DNA from 2 places in the Streptomyces sp. NPDC029292 genome. Region 1 is predicted to be linked to the other one. Evidence: riboswitches for the same ligand, from Rfam matches in the RefSeq annotation. Region 1 holds a riboswitch; the other holds the start of a gene.
What was found. Region 1 has a riboswitch for cobalamin ahead of ACZ4WS_RS28285 (cobalamin biosynthesis protein). Riboswitches for the same ligand answer to the same signal wherever they lie in the genome.
Positions count from the first base shown of each region.

Region 2: linked by a shared signal. The riboswitch ahead of nicT (Nickel transporter NicT) and the one ahead of ACZ4WS_RS28285 (cobalamin biosynthesis protein) in region 1 are both predicted to bind cobalamin.

Region 1 covers NZ_JBVHXR010000014.1:85,080-88,556, forward strand. Annotated here, with positions in the region: gene ACZ4WS_RS28275 (hypothetical protein) at 1-204, shown strand, start outside; gene ACZ4WS_RS28280 (hypothetical protein) at 255-413, opposite strand; cobalamin riboswitch at 738-878, shown strand; gene ACZ4WS_RS28285 (cobalamin biosynthesis protein) at 998-1,939, shown strand; gene ACZ4WS_RS28290 (cobyric acid synthase) at 1,936-3,468, shown strand; gene cobN (cobaltochelatase subunit CobN) at 3,465-3,477, shown strand, end outside.
Region 2 covers NZ_JBVHXR010000004.1:6,254-9,730, reverse strand. Annotated here, with positions in the region: gene ACZ4WS_RS11195 (Cys-Gln thioester bond-forming surface protein) at 1-932, shown strand, start outside; gene ACZ4WS_RS11190 (helix-turn-helix domain-containing protein) at 1,059-1,418, opposite strand; cobalamin riboswitch at 1,499-1,752, shown strand; gene nicT (Nickel transporter NicT) at 1,781-2,884, shown strand; gene ACZ4WS_RS11180 (YcnI family copper-binding membrane protein) at 2,913-3,477, opposite strand, start outside.

The DNA.
Region 1 (3,477 bases):
GCCCTCGGCTCCGTCTTCGGAGTCAGCCTCGTGACCACCGTGGCCCTCGTCGGCCTCTTCACCCTCGGCATCGTCGGCCTCTCCAAGCGCGAGTCGGCGTCCGCCGGGGGTGGCTCCGCCGCCCTCGCCGTCACCGGCGCGTACGCCTGCTTCGCGGCGTGTGCGGCTGCGGTGGCGTACGGGATCTTCATCATCGTGGCCTGAGTCGTACGGCTGCGGGCCGCAGCTTCGTCGTCCGCCCTGTCGGGGCCGCCTTATGGGTGGTCCGGGCAGGGCGGACGCATGTTTGCCTCCGGGGGGACGGCGAACGAGGACGGGAGCCCCACGTCAGGGGGGTGCGGGCCCAGCAGCTCGCAGAGTTGGTCGGGCTTGCCGTCGATGAGGCGGTCCAGGTCGTAGTCGACGGTGCCCATCTCAGTCGCCCCGGACAGGAGATTGCCGACGAAGAACCAGGCGTCGACGTCCTGGGATTGTGATGCCCCGGCGCAAAATCCAGTGCGCCGCCCTCGCCGATCCCCGTTCGCGGTGCGATCTGCCGCGTCTTCCGCTCGCCCCATGGCACAACTTGGTGGATCGCAGGACATTGCAGGGCGTCACGCACCGCGACCGCAACGCTCTGACGGGTAATCACCTCATGCGGGTGAATGCGCGGCACGAGGGGCGCACAGCGGGCTGGTGTGCCCACGGGTGTGGGCCTCAGCACACTCTCCCCGCGCAGGTCAACAGCAAGTTGACGGGTGTTCTAACCCCGTGGTGGACTGCCGGAGCCAAGTACGGCGGCAAGAGAGGAAGCCGGTGCGAATCCGGCGCGGTCCCGCCACTGTCACCGGGGAATGAAGTCCTCGGGAGCCAGGAACTCTCACCGCCGGTCTCGTCGAACCAGGGCGTGGACACCCTGAGTGAGGACATATCGCCATGCGCGGCTGCCCAAGTGCTTTGCCCACGAAGCGAATGACGCGAACGACGGTTGTACCCGACCTGACGGTCGGCTGAACCGGTGCGTGCCGATCGCGTCTTCGCGTACGGCGCCGCCGCCGGCCTTCTCGGTGACCTGCTGCTCGGCGACCCGCGCCGGGGACATCCGGTCGCCGCGTTCGGGCGGGCAGCGGGAGCCGTGGAGCGGGTGTTGTGGCGGGACCACCGCGGGTGGGGCGCTCTGCACACCGCCGTGTGCGTGGGCGGTGCCGCCGGGCTCGCGGCGCTCGCGAGCCATTCCGTACGCGCCTCCCGTACCGCCTCCATCGCGCTGACCGCCGCCGCCACTTGGGCCGTCGTCGGGGGGACCTCCCTCGGGCGCGAGGCACGGGCGATCGGCGAGGCGCTCACGGTCGGCGATGTCGAGGTGGCCCGGGAGCGGCTGCCCCATCTGTGCGGGCGGGATCCCCAGTCGCTGGACTCCGACGGCATCGCGCGGGCCGTCGTCGAGTCCGTTGCCGAGAACACGTCCGACGCCGTGGTGGGCGCCCTCGTGTGGGGGGCGCTGGGCGGTGTGCCCGGTCTTGTCGGGTTCCGCGCGGTGAACACGCTCGACGCGATGGTCGGGCACAAGTCGCCCAAGTACCGGCGATACGGGTGGGCTTCCGCGCGGCTCGACGATGTCGCGGGGTGGCCGGGGGCCCGGCTGACCGCCGTGCTCGCCGCCGTCGCGGGCAGCGATCCGCGCGGGGCCGTGCGCGCCTGGCGCGCGGACGCCGGCCGGCATCCGAGTCCCAACGCCGGGCCCGTGGAGGCCTCGTTCGCGGGCGCGCTCGGCGTGCGGCTCGGCGGGACCCTCTCGTACGGGGGAAGGGTCGAGCACCGGCCCGTACTGAACGGGGAGGGCCGCGCCGTCGCGGTCCACGACATCGAGCGGGCCGTACGGCTGTCGCGGCGCGTGGGCTGGCTCGCGCTCGGCGTGAGTGCCGCCGGGCGGCTGCTTTCGAGGGGGGCCACATCATGAGCGGCGGGCTGCTGATCGCCGGTACCACCTCCGACGCGGGCAAGAGCGTCGTGACCGCCGGGATCTGCCGGTGGTTGGTGCGGCAGGGCGTCAAGGTCGCGCCGTTCAAGGCGCAGAACATGTCCCTGAACTCGTTCGTGACGCGCGAGGGCGCGGAGATCGGGCGTGCGCAGGCCATGCAGGCGCAGGCGGCTCGCGTGGAGCCCACCGCGCTGATGAATCCCGTGCTGCTGAAGCCGGGGAGCGACCGCAGCAGTCAGGTGGTGCTCATGGGCAAGCCGGTGGGCGAGCTCTCGGCGCGCGGGTATCACGGAGGACGGCAGGAGCAGCTCCTCGGGACCGTTTTGGACTGTCTGGCCGAGTTGCGGGGCACGTATGACGCGGTGATCTGTGAGGGGGCGGGCAGTCCCGCCGAGATCAACCTGCGCCGCACCGACATCGTGAACATGGGGATCGCCCGCAATGCCCGGCTTCCCGTGCTCGTCGTCGGTGACATCGATCGTGGCGGCGTCTTCGCCTCGTTCTTCGGGACCGTCGCGCTGCTGTCCCGCGAGGATCAGGCACTCGTCGCCGGGTTCCTGGTCAACAAGTTCCGCGGCGACGTCTCGCTGCTGGAGCCGGGCCTCGACATGCTCCGGGACCTCACCGGGCGTTCCTCGTACGGCGTCCTGCCCTTCCAGCACGGCCTGGGCATCGACGAGGAGGACGGGCTGCGGGTGTCGTTGCGCGGGACGGTCCGCGAGTCCGCGGTGAGTGCCCCCGTCGGCGAGGACGTGCTGCGCGTCGCCGTCTGCGCGATCCCGCTGATGTCCAACTTCACGGACGTGGACGCGCTGGCCGCCGAGCCGGGTGTCGTCGTGCGGTTCGTGGACCGGGCCGAGGAGCTGGCCGACGCCGACCTCGTCGTGGTACCGGGGACCCGGGGGACGGTGAAGGCGCTGCAGTGGCTGCGCGAGCGCGGCCTTGCGGACGCCCTCTCCAGAAGGGCCGCGGAAGGGCGTCCCGTCCTGGGCATCTGCGGCGGCTTCCAGATCCTCGGCGAACACATCGAGGACGAGGTGGAAAGCCGCCAAGGCCATGTGGACGGGCTCGGACTGCTGCCCGTGCGCGTGCGGTTCGCGCGCGAGAAGACCCTCACCCGGCCCGTCGGAGAGGCCCTCGGCGAGCACGTCGACGGGTACGAGATCCACCACGGCATCGCCGAAGTCACCGGCGGGGACGCGTTCATCTCTGATGACAATGGACACAGCCTGGACGGCTGCCGGGTCGGCGCCGTCTGGGGCACGCACTGGCACGGCTCGCTGGAGTCGGACGGATTCCGGCGCGCCTTCCTGCGCGAGGTGGCGGCCGCCGCGGGCCGTCGTTTCGTGCCGGCCGCCGACACGTCGTTCGCGGCGCTGCGCGAGGAGCAGCTCGACCGGCTCGGCGATCTGATCGAGGAACACGCGGACACGGACGCGCTGTGGCGGCTCATCGAGTCGGGCGCGCCGTCAGGACTGCCTTTCATTCCACCGGGAGCGCCCGCATGAGCACAGTGT
Region 2 (3,477 bases), on a different contig from region 1:
CCGGCACGCAGGTGGCCATCTGGCGGTACTCGGACGGCGCCGACGTGGACGCGGTGGACCCGCAGGCGGAGAAGCTCGCGGACTATCTGCAAAAGAGTGCGCGGAACCTGGCGGAGCCCAAGGCCTCGCTGACCCTCGACCCGCCCGCGGTCTCCGGTCACGCCGGCGAGAAGCTCGGCCCGGTCACGGTGCACACCAACGCGGACAGCGTGACGGTGACGCCGCCCGCGGACGCCGCCGCCGGCGGAGTGAAGATCGTCGACAAGGACGGCAAGGCGATCACCTCCGCGGCCGACGGCAGCCGCATCTACTTCGACGTGCCGAAGGACAGCGCGAACGGGTCTGCCTCACTGACGGTGCAGGCGTCCACGACCGTGCCGGTCGGCCGCGCCTTCGCCTCGGAGACCCGCAGCCAGACACAGATCCTCGCGGGCTCCAGCGAGTCGACGGTTTCCGCGGCGGCGACCGCGAACTGGGCCAAGAAGGGCGCGATACCGGCCCTGTCGGCCGAGAAGAACTGCGCCAAGGGCGGCGTGGACATCACGGCGGCCAACGAAGGTGACGAGGCGTTCACCTTCGAGCTGATGGGGAGCGAGCACACCATCGCGGCGGGCAAGTCCCAGACGGTGACGATCCCGCTGCAGGAGGACCAGGCGTACGACTTCACCATCAAGGGTCCGAACGGCTTCGAGAAGCGGTTCACCGGCATGCTCGACTGCAAGACACAGGGCAGCGCCGGCGACGTCACGACCCAGACGGTCGGTGAGAGCCCGGCGTCGGTGGGCGGCACCTCCACCGGAGGCACCGACCTCGCCGAGACCGGCAGCTCCGGCGCGACCCCGATCATCGCGGGCATCGCCATCGCCCTCGTCGTGATCGGCGGCGCGGCGGTGTTCCTCGTCCGCAAGAAGAAGGCACCGGCGCAGGACTGAGCAACAACCGCACCTTGGCAACTCAACAGTGAGTGAGCGCACCACGGAAACTCCGTGAGCCCGCGGCCCCGGCCCGCCCCAGGCGTCCGGGGCCGCCGCCTTCCCGGCTCCCGCGCCCGGGGCGGCTCAGCCCCCGTCGGACACGCAGTGCTCGAGGAGTGCGGTGGTCGGCCCGTCGGTCACCCGGTAGCGCACGACCCGCCCGTCCTTGTCGCCCTCGACGACCCCGGCCGTACGGAGCAGACGCAGGGCCTGAGAGACGGCGGGGTCGTTCATGCCGGTGGCGATGGCGAGGTCGGAGACGGCAAGCGGGCCGGCCCGGTGCAGGGCCAGCAGAAGGGCGAGGCGACGCGGGTCGGCGAGGAGGGAGAAGCGGTCGGCCCAGGTGCGTACGTGCCCGGGCTCACCGATGGCTGCGACGGCGTCGCAGACGCGGTGGCCGTCGATGGTCCGGCGGTCGGCGCGCTCGGCGGGGACGAGGTGCATGAGCTCATCTTCGCAGGCGCCGTTATGTGATCTTCAATACCTGCGCAGGTATGCAGCTTTGCAGGGGAGCCCGGCCGCCTCTACGGTTGATGGGCCGTGGTGTTCGGGAAGACCGGTGACGGCCTCTTCATCCTCGAAGGGGCCCAGGCCGGAGCGGCCCTCGCCACTGTGATCGGGCCTCAGATCAGATACATGCGTGGTGAATTCACCTGCGCACGAAGTGACTTGAGGCGCCCCGTCCCACTTCGGCCACTGGTCGCCACACGGCGGCCGGGAAGGCGGGACGGTGCGGACCCCCGTCAGCCAGGAGACCGGCCACGGCATCTCACGAAGTGATCCACGAGGTGCTGGAGCGTGACCATATGACCCTGCCCACGCAGTCGTCCCCACCCGCCGCCGGATTCCGCTGGCGGCGCGAGGACACCGTCCGAACCGCCGTACTCCTGGCCGTGATAGCCGCGCTGCACGTCGTCGCGTTCGGCATCCTGTTCCTGCTCGTCGTCCCGGAGCACTACGAGGTCGGCTCCAAGGCGTTCGGCATCGGTCTCGGCGTCACCGCGTACACCCTGGGCATGCGGCATGCCTTCGATGCCGACCACATCGCCGCGATCGACAACACGACACGCAAGCTGATGGCCGACGGCAAGCGGCCGGTGTCGGTGGGCTTCTGGTTCGCCCTCGGGCACTCCAGTGTGGTGGTCGTCCTCGCCGCACTCATCGCCGGAGGCACCCAGCTGGCCGGGCGGATCATGAACGAGGGATCCAGTACGCACCAGGTGCTCGGAGTCATGGGCACCATGATCTCCGGGTCCTTCCTCTACCTGATCGCCGCCCTCAACCTCGTCGCGCTCTTCGGCATCCTGCGGGTCTTCCGGGCCATGCGGGCCGGTACGTACGACGAGGCCGAGCTCGAACAGCACCTGGATTCCCGGGGGTTCATGAACCGCATCCTGGGCCGGTTCACGAAGTCCATCACGCGGCCCGGGCAGATGTTCCCGCTGGGCTTCCTCTTCGGGCTCGGCTTCGACACCGCCACCGAGGTCACGCTGATGGTGATGGCGGGCAGCGGCGCCGCGGCCGGGCTGCCCTGGTACGCGATCCTGTGCCTGCCGTTGCTGTTCGCGGCGGGGATGAGCCTGTTCGACACGCTGGACGGCACCTTCATGAACTTCGCCTACCAGTGGGCCTTCTCCAACCCGGTGCGGAAGGTCTTCTACAACCTCACCATCACCGGCCTGTCCATCGCGGTGGCCTTCTTCATCGGCACGATCGAGCTGGTGGGCGTGCTGCACGACAAGTTCGACCTGCGCGACGCGGTGACCGGCTGGATCGCGGGGCTCGATCTGGACAAGGTCGGGTACATCATCGTCGGCCTGTTCGTGGTCGTCTGGGCGGCGGCGGTGGCGTACTGGCGGCTGGCCAAGGTCGAGCAGCGGTGGGCGGTCCGCCCCGCCGACGGAAGTTGAGACCGGCGGGGCGGCAGCCGCACGCAGGCTAGGAGCGGGCGCTCCGGGCGCGCGCGAGGGCGAATCCGGCCGCGATCAGGCCGAGGACGCCCACGACCAGGCCCGCGATGCCCAGGCCGCGAGCAGTCGAGTCACTGCTCTTACTGCTCGCTGCCGAGCTGTTCGCGGGCGAAGCCGAGGACGAGGCCGAACCGGAGCCCTCGGCACCGCCGGTCTCCCCCGCGGACTTGGCCGTGAGCGTGAGGACCGGCGCCGGGTTCTCCGGCTCCGCCCCGCCCTTCTGAGCCTCCTCGATCCAGCGGGCGACATTGCCGTCCGAGTAGGTCTGCAGCGTCTTGAAGCTCAGCTGGTCGACGTCGTCGGGCAGTTGGCCGAAGGCGACGTTGAAGTCCTGGAACTCGCCGTGGCGGATCCTGCCGCCGGTCCAGGTGATCTCGGAGACGGCGTCGGTGATCGTGCCGTCGTCCGTCTTGAGGGGGGTCTTGAGCTTGGTGGTCGTCACCTTCGCGGTCCAGCCCGACTGCGGAGTGACCAGGACACCCAGGACCGGGTGGTCGGTGGGCAGGAAGACCTGCACCTTCGTGGTGCTGGCG